DNA from 2 places in the Vibrio floridensis genome. Region 1 is predicted to be linked to the other one. Evidence: riboswitches for the same ligand, from Rfam matches in the RefSeq annotation. Region 1 holds a riboswitch; the other holds the start of a gene.
The links. Region 1 has a riboswitch for cyclic di-GMP ahead of LZU85_RS04815 (TfoX/Sxy family DNA transformation protein). Riboswitches for the same ligand answer to the same signal wherever they lie in the genome.
Positions count from the first base shown of each region.

Region 2: linked by a shared signal. The riboswitch ahead of gbpA (N-acetylglucosamine-binding protein GbpA) and the one ahead of LZU85_RS04815 (TfoX/Sxy family DNA transformation protein) in region 1 are both predicted to bind cyclic di-GMP.

Region 1 is NZ_JAKGCY010000002.1:98,923-102,342, forward strand. Features, by position in the region: gene LZU85_RS04805 (putative signal transducing protein) at 1-245, opposite strand, end outside; gene LZU85_RS04810 (TVP38/TMEM64 family protein) at 255-935, opposite strand; gene LZU85_RS04815 (TfoX/Sxy family DNA transformation protein) at 1,063-1,656, opposite strand; cyclic di-GMP riboswitch class I at 1,772-1,860, opposite strand; gene purR (HTH-type transcriptional repressor PurR) at 2,056-3,060, opposite strand; gene torD (molecular chaperone TorD) at 3,369-3,420, opposite strand, start outside.
Region 2 is NZ_JAKGCY010000001.1:582,369-585,788, forward strand. Features, by position in the region: gene LZU85_RS02415 (pyridoxal phosphate-dependent decarboxylase family protein) at 1-167, shown strand, start outside; gene gbpA (N-acetylglucosamine-binding protein GbpA) at 322-1,779, opposite strand; cyclic di-GMP riboswitch class I at 1,912-2,011, opposite strand; gene rarD (EamA family transporter RarD) at 2,276-3,190, shown strand; gene yqfB (N(4)-acetylcytidine aminohydrolase) at 3,230-3,420, shown strand, end outside.

The sequences.
Region 1 (3,420 bases):
TGCTTACACTGCCAATTGGCAACAGATGTACATTGGCTTTGGTAACTCTCCACGACTGTTTTGGCAAACGCCAGCTTATTTGGTTCCAACAGCCATACATAAGGATTGGTGTCGTCTGTGGCTGGAAGCTCCCCTTTAAGACCAAATAAACCTTCACCACGTACTTCACACAGTATTTGCTCATTAAGTAGCAACTGACAAACAATATGCGCTTCTATCGGTGTATTAGCCGTAAACACTATCATAATGGCATTCTACTGAGACGTGAACTGTGGACGAAACTTGCTCATCAACCACTTAACAGCGATTGGAAATACACCAAGTAAAACAAAAGAGGCGATGACAGCCGGTGACAAAATACCAGATAAGGTATTGATCTCTGCCAACTGAGTCCCAGCATTGAGGTAAACCGCCGTGCCGGGCAACATGCCAATTTGGCTAGTGACGTAGTAACGACTGATAGAGATAGGGGTTAACCCCATTAATAAGTTAATTAAGAAAAATGGAAATATCGGTATCAGGCGAAGTGAAAATAGGTAAAACGCGCCATCTTTCTCAACACCTTGATTCACCGAGTTCAGTTTGTCTCCAAATCGCTTCTGGACCCATTCTTTCAATAGGTAACGACTGCTTAGAAATGCGATGGTGGCCCCTATGGTACTGGCAAAGGAAACCAGAAGTAGGCTAAACCAAAAACCAAAGAGAGCAGCGCCAAGCAGTGTGACGACGGTCGCGCCAGGTACAGAAAAAGCAGTCAAAGCGACGTAAAGGATGAAATAGCTGATGGCGGATAACCAGAAGTTATCTTCAATAAAGTGAGTTAAAGCGACTTGCTGCGCCTTAGCGTTTTCTAAGGTGAGGTATTGGCTAAAGTTAACACCCAATAAGATGATAGTGGTGATAAGCAACAGTCCGAATACGAGTTTTTTGTTCATTGATAGATTCTCCAGATAGCGTTGTAATCAGACCCGAGTGAAAAAGAAATAATTTCGTGCCATACGAAAAAACCACACCTGTAGGGGTGTGGTTTCTAGTCTATAACTCAATAGTCACTTTGTCTTACTATGAAGACAAGTTATTCACTAACTCATCACGTCGTTGTTGAGGGATAACGCTCCAATGCGTCCCTTTAATTGCGCCCTCAAGTGCCCACAACAGCTCTAAGCTGACTGAGCCCGTGTGTGTGTTTTTAATCGCTTGATACGCGCGAGCAGCGCCCTGCGATTCCAACTGTTCTACGGTTTCAATACCTGCCTTCTTCAACATTCGTTCGGTGGCTAAACGTAGGTTAGGGAGGTCTTTAAGTCTATCCGGTTTTGCAGTTGCTTGTTGCTGCTTGTCACTATTTGCACTCTTTAGTGCCTGTTTCGCTACGGACAGAAGCGCATTTTGGTCTTGCCAAAGCGAATCAGAGATCGCGTAGTACTTAGTGACAACTGGAAACCCACGCTTGGTGTAAACGTATGGTTTTAGTCCTTTCTTTTCGAAAAGTAATGTCGATTTTTGATCCGCGCGAATATGAAGCTGGTCTTTGACAACGAGCGCAAACATCGTCTCATCTGCAAAAAGGCCGAACCCGCCAAACATAGAGCGAGACTTTATCGCACCAAGTTGCTCAAAAAGCTTCATTGAATCTTTGAGTATCGGTTTATCCATGATGTGTTATCTCGGTGTAATTACAATTACGCCACCAAATCAGGTCCGAGAGATTAGCAAACCAATGCAAATACAATGTCATTAATGGGTAAACTTGTTGTTATGCATTTTTGCCATCGGTAACCCCGCTACCTACCAAATTATGAATGGTTTAGGCCGGAGGCTTTGCGTCCCACCTTTTCAGATGGTTTGCCCTGTGCGTGACACTTAAAGAATACGATTTCTATTGGAGTAACATCACATTTTGAGATTAAAAGTGTGACATTGCTTCAAGTAATAGCTGCAGTTAAGTGAATGAGTGCTCGATTTTAAGAACTGAACAGAATTTGACTTAACAAATCACTTACTAAGAATAAAAAAAAGCACCCAGACTTGGATGCTTTAGAATATTAGTGTTAACTAATTGATTTTTTTAACTGTGTCGCGAATAACGAGCTCTGGGTGCATTTCAAATATACGCTTATCGTGCTCTTTATCCTTAATACGCTCGAGAAGGATCTCAAATGCATTTTTACCGACACGACGTTTTGGCTGGTGGATTGTTGTCAATGGTGGCGAGAAGTATTCTGCCAACTCGATATTGTCGTAGCCGATCACAGAGATGTCTTCTGGAATACGAAGCCCTAGTTGTTGAAGACGGCTCATCAAACCCAGTGCCATGGTATCGTTGAAGCAGAAGACTGCCGTTGGGCGATCTTGCCACGACGCGATCTTGTCAGCTGCCATCACTGCCGTGTCGCATTCGAAGTTCCCTTCAAGGATCCAATCTTCGTTGACTGTGATATTGGCTTCCTTCATCGCACGTTTAAAGCCTTGGATGCGCTCTTGGCACGCGGCTTTTTCAAAGTGACCACTTAAACACGCAATTTTTGTATGACCATTTTCAATCAAGTACTTAGTGGCCAAGTAGCCACCTTCCTCTGAGTTATCGATAATTTTATCGGCTTGTGAGCTGATTGGGCCCCAGTCCATAATCACTTTAGGAATATCTGCATGCTTATCAAGCATTTCGCGTAGTTCTTCGGTGAGGTCTGAACACATCACCAAAATGCCATCTACGCGTTTTTCCGCAAGCATACGAATGTAATCACGTTGCTTCTCGTAGATACCGCCAGTATTACAAAGAATTAGTGTGTAGCCTTGACGGTAACAGTAGCTTTCTACGCCATCAATCACTTCAGAAAAGAACAAGTTGGTAGATTGCGTAACCAGCATACCAATAGTGCGGGTGGTGTTGCACTTTAAGCTACGAGCCACTGCGCTCGGTGCGTAGTTGAGCTCGTCAACCGCTTTCATGACTTTTTCTTGAGTGGCTTCAGCCACGAATCGGGTTTTATTGATTACGTGAGAAACCGTTGTAGTTGATACGCCAGCGAGACGTGCGACATCTTTTATTGTGGCCATAGGTATTGTCCTGTCCTAGGTTGCCAGTTGAAATGAAGTACATTCGTGGCAACACGGTTTGCTACCTTTCTCCGATTTCGCCTTAAAAGAAGACACACTAGAAAAGCAGCAGCTTAGCTTAAAAAAACACAAAAACCGCTGTGTTTCAGCGGTTTGCATTAAAATCATGTTTTATCGATTGCGGTCTCAATTTTAGACTGTGACGGCAAAGCTGGCAACCTAATCGAACCGCGAAATCTGTATCCGCGTTCACACTTTAGTGGTTAAAGTGTAACCGAGTGTTTGCTCTATTGATAAGGGCGTAATTATTATCCAACTAAATAGTCGCTGTCCAGCTTACAAAATGCGACAAGTAGTTTT
Region 2 (3,420 bases), on a different contig from region 1:
GGAGAGGGCGCTATCTCAAAACCAACTGGGTGGACTCTATTGCGAGAACTGACTACAACGAGGTTGGTCATTGTCTTTTTTTACCCGGAGAAAAGGCGGTGTTTTTAAACCCCAATACCCAACGGCAAAATATTGAGTCCTTTGTTTCTAATCTCAATAAACTCTAACGCGTTGTTGGCTACAATCACCATTTGGCGATCAGCAATCCTCGAGCAACTGGCCGCCGTGCTAAAATCAAAGATGTTGTGGTCGACCCATCATAAAAAAGAAGCGATGCCCAGGCATCGCTTCTTACTTGTGACGTGAGCGAGCGTGAAGCGGTTAAAGCTTATCCCACGCCATTTGCCAGTGAGAACCAACCGCTGGCTCATAATGTGTTGCGCTTTGTGACCACTGAATGCAGTAACCAGAGTAAGGGAAGGGCTTACATTGGTAAACGTGGCCATCAGTGGCTAGCACTTTGGTGCCCGCGGTGTATGAACTTAAACTTTGTGGAAAAACAAAATCATAGTCGTTGCCTGGAGGCGGCGTTTGCTCTTCTTTCAGCATAAAATCGTAGCTTTGCTGCTTTTGTAAATTGCCATTGTGATCTTTGACCTTTGATACCAACATATGATGACCAGCTTCGGACTTACTGAGTGTTAGTGTTACCGCTTGTGTGTCACCATCTTTCATAGAAACGGTTTCGAACGCCAATGGTTCTTTGTGGTGATTGTAAACGGTCAGCTCTGCTGAGATATCACCCACTGCGTCCAATGTTAACTGCAAGGCAACGGATTCGTCCTCAACCAGATACTCGTCCGCGAGGCCAGAGACAGTCACATCGTACTCCGGTACCGGCGTTTCAATTTTATAGCCGATTTCGACGCGTTCTAGAGAGCTACCTTGTTTGAGATAAATCGGGTTACTACCATAAACGGGAACAAACTGGTTCTGCTCATTCAACTGGCCCGATGCGATATCACTTTGGGTTTGGTTAATCTTAGTGGCCAGTGCGTGAGACCAGTTGTTTGCGACCGTCAGCGCCTGACTGTCGATAGTGAGCGTCGTACGGTAGGCCACGTTCTCGCCGTTATGGTCAAACACCCGTGTAAATACAGTGTCGCCGACGTTCAGGTCCATGGTCGGGTTGATCTGACCGCCTTGGCTCCAATTTGGTAGCGAAGGGCCTTCTCCGTCAAATTTGACATCGATTACATTGTAGAAAGAGGCAGCAGTATCACCCACATCCCAAACCGCAAGAATCACTTGATAACCTTGGCGCTCAGGAACGTTACAACTGTGACTGACTCGTTTTGGTGGCTGCACCATACCGCCATCAATCACACAAAAAGGCGTGAGATCAAATGATGCGCGAGCTAATGGTTGATTTGGGTTCCAATCGGGTTTTGTGATGTAGTACTTCCAATCTTTGGTCACGTGGTTTGCGGTAAAAGTCCACTCAAAGTTTTGTGGGCCGGCTTGAATCGGGCGTTTAACCCAGCGATCGCTGGTCTGTTCATCCAGCGCACTGGCAAGGGCACTCTCTGCACTGGCAATTTTGCCATCGCGTGGGCCACTTTCCGGAAAACCATCAGGGCCTTCTACACTCTGTGGCTCATATTGAATGGCGCCACAATGGCTGTTTTTTTCTCCTGTAGAAGCGGCAAATTTACATAACGCAACACGACCTTCGGCCACGCCATTCTCTACTGCTGAAACATAGCCATGACTCATCGCACTACCGCTGATGACAGAGATAGCAATGGCAAGCATGGTGTAAGTGGGTTGTTTTTTCATAACATACTCTTTTTTTGTGCTGACTTTATCCAGAGTGCTCTGGGTATCGACCACAGCATACGCATGTTATTGCCAAAGACGCCGGAGAGGGGGAAACTCCCTGAATCTTTAGCTCAAACACTCTCTCGAGAGAGTGGCGGCCCCGCTATCTTAGGTGTTTTGTGTTGGATTTTACGCCGACAGACCGGAAGCTTTGCGTCCCATTCTTTCAAATGGTTTGCCTATGTGTGATGTCGAACGTAATTTAGGAGGTTACATAAGAGAGTGCGAATTAATTAATTCGTTTTGGAATTAATTTCTCGAAAAATAACCAATAGGATCAATGGATAATTGATGGGAATTATTTGAGTTATTAAATGTATATTTAATCCCGATTTAATGGTGATTGATTTATATTCAAATGAAATGTCAATCACAAAGTACCCATGAAAAACAGTTTAACAATACGCATCACAGCGTTAGAATCGCTGCTTTCTACTTATGCGATAGAGCACTTATGAAAACCAGCAGTTATGGCAACCTAATGGCTGCAATCTCCTTTTTGATTTGGGGGTTAACACCCATTTATTATCGCTTTTTGCCATCGGCTGCCACAGATGAGCTGCTCGCCTTACGCATAATCGCGTCTGTTCCCGTGGGGGTTGTCTTAGTCTGGATCATGACCAAGCACTGGCCTAACTTTCATCAAGTGATGACGGATAAACGCTCGTTGCTGTTTACCTTGATTGCTTCACTATTGATGTGCATTTCTTGGTCAACTTTCACCTGGGCACTGACCCATGATCGCGTAATTGATGCCAGCCTTGGTTTTTTTATCAGCCCATTAATGATGGTGGCTTTAGGGGTCATTATTCTGAAAGAGTCTCTTTCGCTCGGTAAAAAGTTGGCTATTGCTTTTGCAACGCTCGGTTTAACTTACCAAGTGGTGGATTATGGTGAGGTTCCTTACATCGCGCTTACGATGGGGGTGTTTTTTACTTTCTACGGATTTTGCAAAAAGAAAGTAGCTTTCGATTGGAGTACTACGTTATTTTTAGAAGCACTGCTGCTAATGCCTTTTGCTTTAGTCTATATGATGTATAAACACTCGCTAGGTGATGCGGTGGCCTTATCTTCCGATATTGAAACCTTGCTGTTTTATTTAGGTAGTGGCCCAGTAACAATTGCTCCCCTTATTTTTTACTCCATTGCAATTCGTTGTACCGATATGAGCAATATCGGTTTGATGCAATATATTGAACCCACTTTGCAGTTTATTTTAGCGGTCGTGATATTTGGTGAGCTGTTTGATCAAACGAAAATGATCAGCTTTGGTTTAATTTGGTTTGGCTTGATGTGTATCATCGCTGAAACATTAACCACTCGATCCAAAAGAGGTCTCGTGAGTTTAGGATCAGTGAGCAAGCCATAAATTGATACGTATCGTAGAACAATGATGTATGAGGTAGCGATGAGCATTCCAACCACTATGACGTTTTTTTCACGTTTTGAATCCGACATTTTAGCGGATAAAAAAACCATCACCATTCGGGATGAATCAGAAAGCCATTATGTTGCTGGGACGACGGTTGAGGTATCCACGTTAGAAGAAGGGCGCGTTTTCTGCCGTCTCAAGATATTGAGTGTCGAACCAATTCAATT